2 regions of the Sporanaerobacter sp. PP17-6a genome follow, and region 1 is predicted to be linked to the other one. Evidence: riboswitches for the same ligand, from Rfam matches in the RefSeq annotation. Region 1 holds a riboswitch; the other holds the start of a gene.
What was found. A riboswitch is a leader RNA that binds a small molecule or an ion and turns the genes downstream of it on or off. The one in region 1 is predicted to bind S-adenosylmethionine.
Positions count from the first base shown of each region.

Region 1 (4,444 bases):
ATTATAATATCTGCTTTTTTAATATCATCTGCCGTAAGCTTGTTTTGAATTCCATCTGCTCCTTGAGTTTCAATCTTTACATCATACCCTTTTTCCTTTGCCGCTTTCTCTAATGCTTCGGCAGCCATAAAAGTATGGGCAAGTCCCATAGGACAAGCACATAAGCCTATAATTTTCTTTGCCATAATATTCTCTCCTTTCAATTTTAAGAATTTAAAGCACTCATAATTAATTCATATATTAAATTAATATCATCAGACTCGTTTAAAGTAGTCTTAAATTTATCATCCACAAGTTTCCTGGATATTTTAGACAACATGGTTAAATGGATATTGTCCTTATTTTCTTTAGGAGTCAAAAAGGATATAATCAGTTTAATATTCTTTCCGCCCCAGTCAATGATGTTCTTCGACTTTATGATGAATATCGCCGGAAGGTTAATTGATTCCGACTTAGTGTGTGGTATTGCTATTGTTTCATCAATGGCGGTATTAAATGCCCTTTCTCTGCTCCATAAATCTTTTTTTGTTTGATCTTTGTCATTGGATATGCTTAGTTCAACAGCCTTACCGGCAATAAAATCAATACTGTTTTCTTTGTCTTTTAAACCAATATCTAAAAATATATAATCCTTCTTAAAAATATCCAATTATATCCTCCTTTAATTGTCTCGTTGATAAGTATCACATTTTAGCTATATTTATAATCTATTTATAATTATAGTATTATGAAATCGTTTTATTTATATTAATCTTACCGTTATATCGGTAAAATTTAATTATTTAACTTCATATAAAAAATGAGACATAAGATCAGTTTAAAACTAACTCATGTCTTCTAAATTTTAAAAATTTTTCAATGGTATTAAAGTTTAAATCCGTCTTTTCTCAATTCTTCTACTTTATCGGTTCTTTCCCAAGGAAGATCCAAATCCGGCCTTCCAAAATGACCGTAGCTTGCAACTTGTCTATATATAGGTCTTCTTAAATTCAAATCTCTGATGATTGCAGCAGGCCTCAAATCAAAATGTTTGTTAACTAAGCTCTCAATTTCATTATCAGTCAATTTTCCTGTTCCAAAGGTCTCCACATAAATTGACAGAGGTCTTGCCACTCCTATGGCATAAGCAAGTCCTACTTCACATTTTTCCGCAATTCCTGCGGCTACTATGTTTTTTGCCACATATCTCGCGGCATAGGCTGCAGAACGATCTACTTTTGTAGGATCCTTACCCGAAAAGGCCCCTCCTCCATGTCTGCAATAGCCTCCGTAAGTATCGACTATTATCTTTCTTCCCGTAAGTCCCGAATCCCCCATTGGACCTCCGATAACAAACCTTCCGGTAGGATTTACATAGTATTTGGTATTCTCATCTATCATATTTAAGGGTATTATCTTACTTATAACATTTTCTATTATATCCTTTCTGATAGTTGGTAAATCAATATCTGAACAATGCTGAGCGGACACTACAACATTTTCAACTCTTACGGGCTTTCCGTCTTCATATTCAATAGTTACCTGAGTCTTCCCGTCTGGCCTCAAATAGGGAAGCGTATGATTTTTTCTGACTTCCGCCAATCTCTTTGATAACTTGTGAGCCAAAGATATAGGCAGAGGCATTAGTTCCGGCGTTTCATTGCAGGCAAATCCAAACATCATTCCCTGATCACCGGCACCGATACTGTCTAATTCATCTTCACTCAATTCTCTCTGCTCCAATGCTTTATTTACACCAATAGCTATGTCGGGGGACTGCTCATTAATTGAAGTAATTACCGCACATGTATCCGCATCAAAACCATATTTTGCTCTGGTATATCCTATTTCCTTAACAGTCTTTCTTACAACCTTAGGTATATCTACATAACATTTTGTGGATATTTCACCAACCACCAGTATAAGTCCTGTAGTAACACTTGTTTCACAAGCAACTCTTGCCTCCGGATCCTTTTCTAATATAGCATCCAATATGGCATCCGATATCTGATCGCAGATTTTATCAGGATGTCCCTCTGTTACGGATTCCGAAGTAAACAACCATCTTTTCATACAAATGCCTCCTTGATTTTCTGTTTTTTTAAATAAAAAAACCTCTTCCGAAGAAAAGGCAACAAATGCACCTCATCTTTCAGAACAACATTTCTGTGGGATTTAGCACCATTGAAGTAAGTACACATTTCAGGTTGCCGGGTTTCATAGGGCCCATTCCCTCCACCACTCTTGATAAGGTTCAAGATTTTTATTCAATTATTTCCAATATAAGAACTTGACTAAATTATAACACTGCTAAAATGATTCGTCAATAAAAAATATCAATGCTCAATTACCAGCCGCAATACTTTCCAATAGCCTTATTAAAATGTTCAATATGAACTTTTTCATCCAAAATAATTCTCGCCAAAATCGCCTGAACATAAGGGTCATTAATCTCTTTGATATGTCTCTCATAGTTTCGAATTGCTTCGTATTCAGACATAAGATCCGCATGAAGCCGGCCACATAAGTTACATCCATAATATACATATCCCGCATTCCAACAACAGCAATTTGTATTTTGGCTCCCTCTGTATATAGGATTGCCTCCCAACAGTAAAATGGTTTCTGCTAACATCTCCATATGATGCATTTCCGTGATAGATATACGTTCCCACATATTAGCGACTTCTTCCGCTTCTTTGTTGGAAATAAAATAATGATATAAGTACTGATTTATTGCTGTAAATTCACTAACCCCTCCTGCATAGTCATCCATCAGAATCTCCGCATAGAGTTTATTTTCTCCCAGAACTTTAATTTCCGGATATGGAGACGGGTCCGCATATCCTCCATGTATTATCTCATTACCACCCATTTGTTTCATACAATTTTCCCCCTTATATATTTAATTGATTTAATATAGAATATGATTAGAAAGAATTTCTGTTCATATAATTGAACATCATAATATAATTTCTTACTTCCCTTTCAAATCAATAGATACAGTGAGAAAAATGCTGATTTCTCAAGGATACTTAATCTATAAATGAATAAATCTCCCATTTAACTTATTTTGTCACGTTGCACGAAATCGTAAGATACATTATACTATAATAGTTACGGGGTGTAGCGCAGCTTGGTAGCGCACGTGGTTTGGGACCATGGGGCCGGGGGTTCGAATCCCTCCACCCCGACTGATGGCGAACAAGGAGATATAATTCTTTTTGTTCGTTATTTTTTTCCTTTGTCAAATGATTGTAATGATTTTGTAATCAATTTGAGATATTTAAATTATATAATATTTTTAGGGGGTTCCCTTAAGTAAATATTAATAAAAAACAAGTGAGGTGACATTAATGAAAAAAGAAATTAAAAAATCTTTTATATTACTCTTAGTACTCGTTTCAATATTATCCGCAGCTTCCCCAGCTTTTACTGTAGCTACTAATCCTGTTATGCCTACTGTAATATATGAAACAAAAAATTCGAAACATCTCTCCAGCGGAGTAGAATACAGCAACATCCTTAAATTTACTACTAAAGGATGGTGGAATATAAATGTTCTCAGGGTTAATTTAAAAGATGAGTATACTGAAGTCAAAGGCTTATTCAGTAAAAAGGGAATTTCAAATAGAGAAAAAGTAAGTACTATGGTAAAAGATTCAGGGGCCCTAGGAGGAATAAACGGAGATTTCTTCGAATATAATCCTATTCCTCACTCTCTCGGAGCATTAATTAATGACGGAGACATGATTTCTTCGCCTATGAGTAAAGATTATGCTCTTCCGGCTTTTGTATTAGATGAGAACAATAATCCTTCTCTTAATTACTTCAATAAAAAACTTGCAGCGGTTTCTTCTGCAACAAACTCGGAAGTCATATTATCTGCTGTCAACAAAGCCAGTGAAAAATATGAGGAGATAATGCTTTATAATAGGCATTGGGGCCAAAAGTCCATAGGAAACAAATTATTTAACGATATGATAGAGGTAGTAGTGGAAAATGACGTTGTAACAGATGTGCGTGTAGGTCAAGAAGCTGTGAACATTCCTGAAGATGGATACATACTTACAGGAAGGGGAAGAGTCAAAGATACCCTTTTAAATAATTTCCATGTAGGAGATACCGTTGAACTTAAACTTTCCGCAGTACCTGATTATACGGATCTTGATTTGGATAAAATAAAATTTGCCATAGGCGGCGGAAGCAGAATAGTTGAAAATGGAAAAACTATAAACTCCAATCTTAATATCAAGGGGGACAACCCAAGAACAGGATTGGGTATAACTCAAGATGGAAATGAACTTCTTATGGTAACAATTGACGGAAGAGACACTTCCTTTAAGGGAGTGTCCCAAGAGGTATTCTCTCAAATAATGAAGGATTTAGGTGCTTATAATGCATTAGTCCTTGATGGAGGCGGGTCAACCACTATGGCCGTAAGAGCCTTAGATGAACAAACCCC
Region 1 is NZ_FMIF01000025.1:1,603-6,046, reverse strand. It holds gene PP176A_RS10320 (PTS fructose transporter subunit IIB) at 1-185, opposite strand, end outside; gene PP176A_RS10315 (PTS sugar transporter subunit IIA) at 206-649, opposite strand; gene metK (methionine adenosyltransferase) at 865-2,052, opposite strand; SAM riboswitch class I at 2,122-2,233, opposite strand; gene PP176A_RS10305 (ferritin-like domain-containing protein) at 2,327-2,863, opposite strand; tRNA gene PP176A_RS10300 (tRNA-Pro) at 3,100-3,173, shown strand; partial or broken gene PP176A_RS10295 (phosphodiester glycosidase family protein) at 3,336-4,444, shown strand, end outside.

Region 2 (4,444 bases), on a different contig from region 1:
TCCCCAATGGATCTGTATATTTCCTCCAAAGAACCCATATCCACCAATATAATAACCCCTGAAGACGTATTTATGCCCTTTAGATAACTGCATATTTTATGCATAATCTCTTGAATAGACATTTCTATAGGCATGTCAAAAGCTTCAAAAATAAACTGCCCCAGAAGCCTGTTTGCAACGCTTGCAATACTGCTCGCTGTAGAATATCCGTGAGAAATAATTACAGCGGTAATATTTTCCCCGTTATTTTCTTGGTTAAATGTATTTATATATAATGTAAAATAAATTAATATTAATCTGTCGGTTTTCATATCAAGATTAACCTCAATAAGTCCTGTCATCTTTTTTGCAATTAAAAATTCCTTTGGGAAAACATCTTCTATAATATTCAAAGCAGCCTCAAAGTCATAGTTACCTTCGAGTTTTTTTGTAATACCATCATACATTATATTTATCAAATATGTAAAAACGATGGATGCATTGCCGTAATATCTGATTCCATATAAGTTCTCCATAATTTTCAAAATATTCTGTATAACCTTCTTAGTTTCATTATAAAAAACAGTGTCATTATAATTTTCTATATCTTCAAATATAATTTTATCTAAAACTTTATCTATGGTTGTCGTCATTTTTTTCTTGAAATTCCGTATATCGGTTTTATTATTCTTATAATCCCGAATAGAATCAAGCAGTACCTCTGTTTCTTTATTTATCGTGGAATCTTCAAATATATCATTGGGGGCATAATCTTTAGGTATATCTTTAGATACAAACATGCTGCTGAATATACTTCCTGTTAAAATAAAATCAACTTTGGTCTTAATTTCTGCAGGTAAATCGTATAAATGTATTTTCAATATCTTAACACTGTCCATTACATATGCACCATAAGCCGACGCACAACTGTATTTGATTGCATTCTTCAGTTTTCCTATATTTCCCGATATATTGATCTTTAATAAAACATCCATCACCTGTTTACTGACAACAATATCTATTCCGATATTTTTTGATTCTTCCTGATAAAAATTGTATATCATCTGCAATTTTTCCTGAACAGGCCTTCCGAACAAATCCGGTATGCTTACAACTAAAGGTATACGACGTAAAAATGTGTTAATAAGACTCAAAGACGGTTCTTCCGTCGTAGCAAAGATAAATCTAACCTTTGATGACCTCCAATTATTAGACTCTCCTAATCTTCTGAATATTCCTTTATCAAGAAATAAAAAAAGTTTCTCCTGTCCTTCCGGAGTCAGCCTATGAACTTCATCTAAAAACAAATAGCCTCCATTAGCTTCCTCCAACAGTCCTATTTTATCCTTATCAGCACCTGTAAAAGCACCTTTTACAAATCCAAATAAATTTGCCGACAACAATTCCGGATTGTCTGCATATTCTGCACAATTAAATATGACATAGGGAGCATCTTCAGCTATTATTTTATTATTTTTTGCATATTCATATACAACTTGTGCCATAAAACTTTTACCTGTACCGCTATTTCCTATAAGAAGCAGAGGAAGACCGTCAGGAGGATATGTAGCAGCCGACTTGCACATTTTGACCTGTTCTCTAAGACTTCCATGACTTCCTATTATCTTGTCAAAGGGATCGTATTTTTCAACTGCCGTTCCTCTTCCGATTTCCACATGACCAACCGTTTTCTGCAATATAGAATTATTTTCATAGGCATCCCTGTCTATGAAATAAACAGGTCTCGTATTAATTTTTATTGCTTTGCCTTCCATATACAATTCATTCAGCAAATGACTTGCAACATTTCTTTTGATATTTAATTCTTTTGATATTTCGCTGGCAGTTACACCTCTCTTTTTGTTATTACACAAATCTAAAGACATAACTTTTAAAAAATTATATACTTTATCCTTGTTCCTTTTCATACTTATCTTATTCTCCTTCTTTGCTAAACATTAAATTTTATATTTTAACGTTTAGCTGCCACATAAAATTGTACTTAAAATATTTCTTATTATTTTGTTATTTAATCCATTATACCCTATTTAAGCCTTATATGCTATAAAGTAAAGTGACGATGTATTATAAAAAAATTTGTTGACATTTTTAAATAATGCTCGTATAATTTATTATTAATAATTGAATATGAAAAACTTCTTATCCAGAGAGGTGGAGGGACTGGCCCTATGAAACTTCGGCAGCGGATTCTTTTCATTAGAGAATGCTGTGCCAATTCCAGCAAGCTTTATAGCTTGGAAGATAAGAAGAGCGAACGTATCATCTTTTGATATAAACCTCTTCTTACTTTAAATTAAGAAGAGGTTTTTCATTTTCATAATATGTCAAAAGAAGGTGATGCTTAAAATGTCAGAAGAAATAAAACAAAGGATTTTAAAAGATGTAGAATCCAATAGTTCTAAGTATATTTCCATAAGTCACGAGATTCACGATCACCCTGAAATAGGAAATGAGGAAATCTTGGCCAGTAATCTATTGACACAGCTTTTAATATCAGAAGGTTTTTACGTAGAAAAAAATGTAGCAGGTCATCCCACAGGATTTATTGCAAAAAAGGAATCTTCTCATTTATCGGGTCCTACCATTGGATTTTTAGCCGAATATGATGCACTTCCTAAATTAGGTCATGCTTGCGGCCATAACATCATAGGAGTCAGTAGTGCCGCGGCAGCAATTGCTTTAGGAAAAGTATTGGACGAAACGGGAGGAAAAGTTGTAGTTTTAGGCACTCCTGCCGAGGAAGGAGGAAATAACGGAAGTGCCAAAGGAAGTTTTGTAAAGCATAATCTATTGAAAGGAATCGATGCTTGTTTAATGGTTCATCCCGGAAATAAAACATATACTACAGGAAAATCTCTTGCGGTAAATCCCCTTGATTTTGAATTCATAGGAAAATCCGCTCATGCATCAGCAGCTCCCGAAAAGGGGATTAATGCCTTAGATGGAGTTATACTTTTATTTAATGGGATAAATGCTCTGCGTCAGCATGTAACAAGTGATGTAAGAATTCATGGAATAATTACCCATGGTGGAGATGCGCCTAATATTATACCTGAATATGCCAAAGCCCGCTTTTTCATAAGAGCAGATACAAAAATTAAATGCGACAAAGTCACTCAAAGAATAAAAGGCATTGCTAATGGTGCCGCTCTTGCTACCGGAGCAAAGGTAAATATTATTGAATTTCAAAATTCAGTTGATAATATTCTGCCTAATAAAAAATTTGACGATGTTTTTAAAGAAATCTGAGAATCCTTTGGTTTAGATATTCATTCGCCGGAAAATAAAGCCAGTGGATCCAGTGATGTTGGAAATATCAGTCATGTAGTTCCAACTATTCAGCCTTCAGTTAAAATAGGTCCTGACAATTTAGTAGGACATACAATAGAATTTAGGGAAGCCGCTCGCTCAAAGGATGGTGACAGAGCCATTTTATTGGGAGCTGAGGCATTGGCTTTAACAGGATTAAAATTAATTCTAAATAAAAAATTGTTGAAAGAAATTAAAGACGAGTTTGAATATCAATTAAAGAATGAAGCTAATGAATTTTAACAATTTAATTTTGCAACCATATTTAAAATTGCAAGTTTCTTTTTTAATATAAATTAACTCCTCCAAACTTTTTGAAACCCATCTTACGGAAAATCCAAATTAGGGTAAATGGAATTTTCCTATAGTTAAAAAAATAATACGGATTTTAAAAAATCCGTATTATTTTTTAGTTTTGTAAATTTTATGGTAATAATACTTCAACAAATAAATTGATTTTAGCTAAATATTCCCGTACTTAAATATCTCTCTCCATTATCCGGAGCAATAGCCAATACAGTTTTGCCTTTTCCTAATTTCTTTGCCCATTGTAGTGCTACATAGACCGCTGCTCCCGATGAAATTCCTACAAGTATCCCTTCTTCCCTTGCCAGTTGTCTTGTAGTTTCAATGGCATCTTCATTAGATACCGTATTTATATCATCCAATAAATCAAGATCCAGTATCTTTGGAACAAAGTTAGCTCCTATTCCTTGTATTTTATGAGGACCTGCTTTTCCTTCAGACAATAAAGGTGAAGATTTGGGCTCTACGCCTACTATTTTCACATTACTGTTTTTCTCCTTTAGAACCTCCCCTACTCCTGTAACTGTACCTCCTGTACCTATACCTGCAATAAATACATCTATGTTACTTCCCAGATCTTTGAGTATTTCTTGAGCTGTAGTTTCAATATGGGAAAGAGTATTATTTTCATTGCCAAACTGATAAGGTATATAATAATTTGAATTTTGCTTTGCAAGTTCTTCTGCTTTATCTACCGCTCCCTTCATCCCGTTTGAGCCAGGAGTTAAAACAACCTCTGCTCCAAAAGCTTTGAATAAATTTCTTCTTTCTATACTCATAGTTTCCGGCATAACAAGAATAACTTTATATCCCTTTGCAGCACCTACCA
Region 2 is NZ_FMIF01000033.1:40,267-44,710, reverse strand. It holds gene PP176A_RS12855 (sigma 54-interacting transcriptional regulator) at 1-1,907, opposite strand, end outside; SAM riboswitch class I at 2,137-2,248, shown strand; gene PP176A_RS12850 (M20 family metallopeptidase) at 2,347-3,249, shown strand; gene cysK (cysteine synthase A) at 3,768-4,444, opposite strand, start outside.
Region 2: it holds a riboswitch for S-adenosylmethionine, as region 1 does, so the genes downstream of both, PP176A_RS12850 (M20 family metallopeptidase) here and metK (methionine adenosyltransferase) in region 1, are expected to answer to the same signal.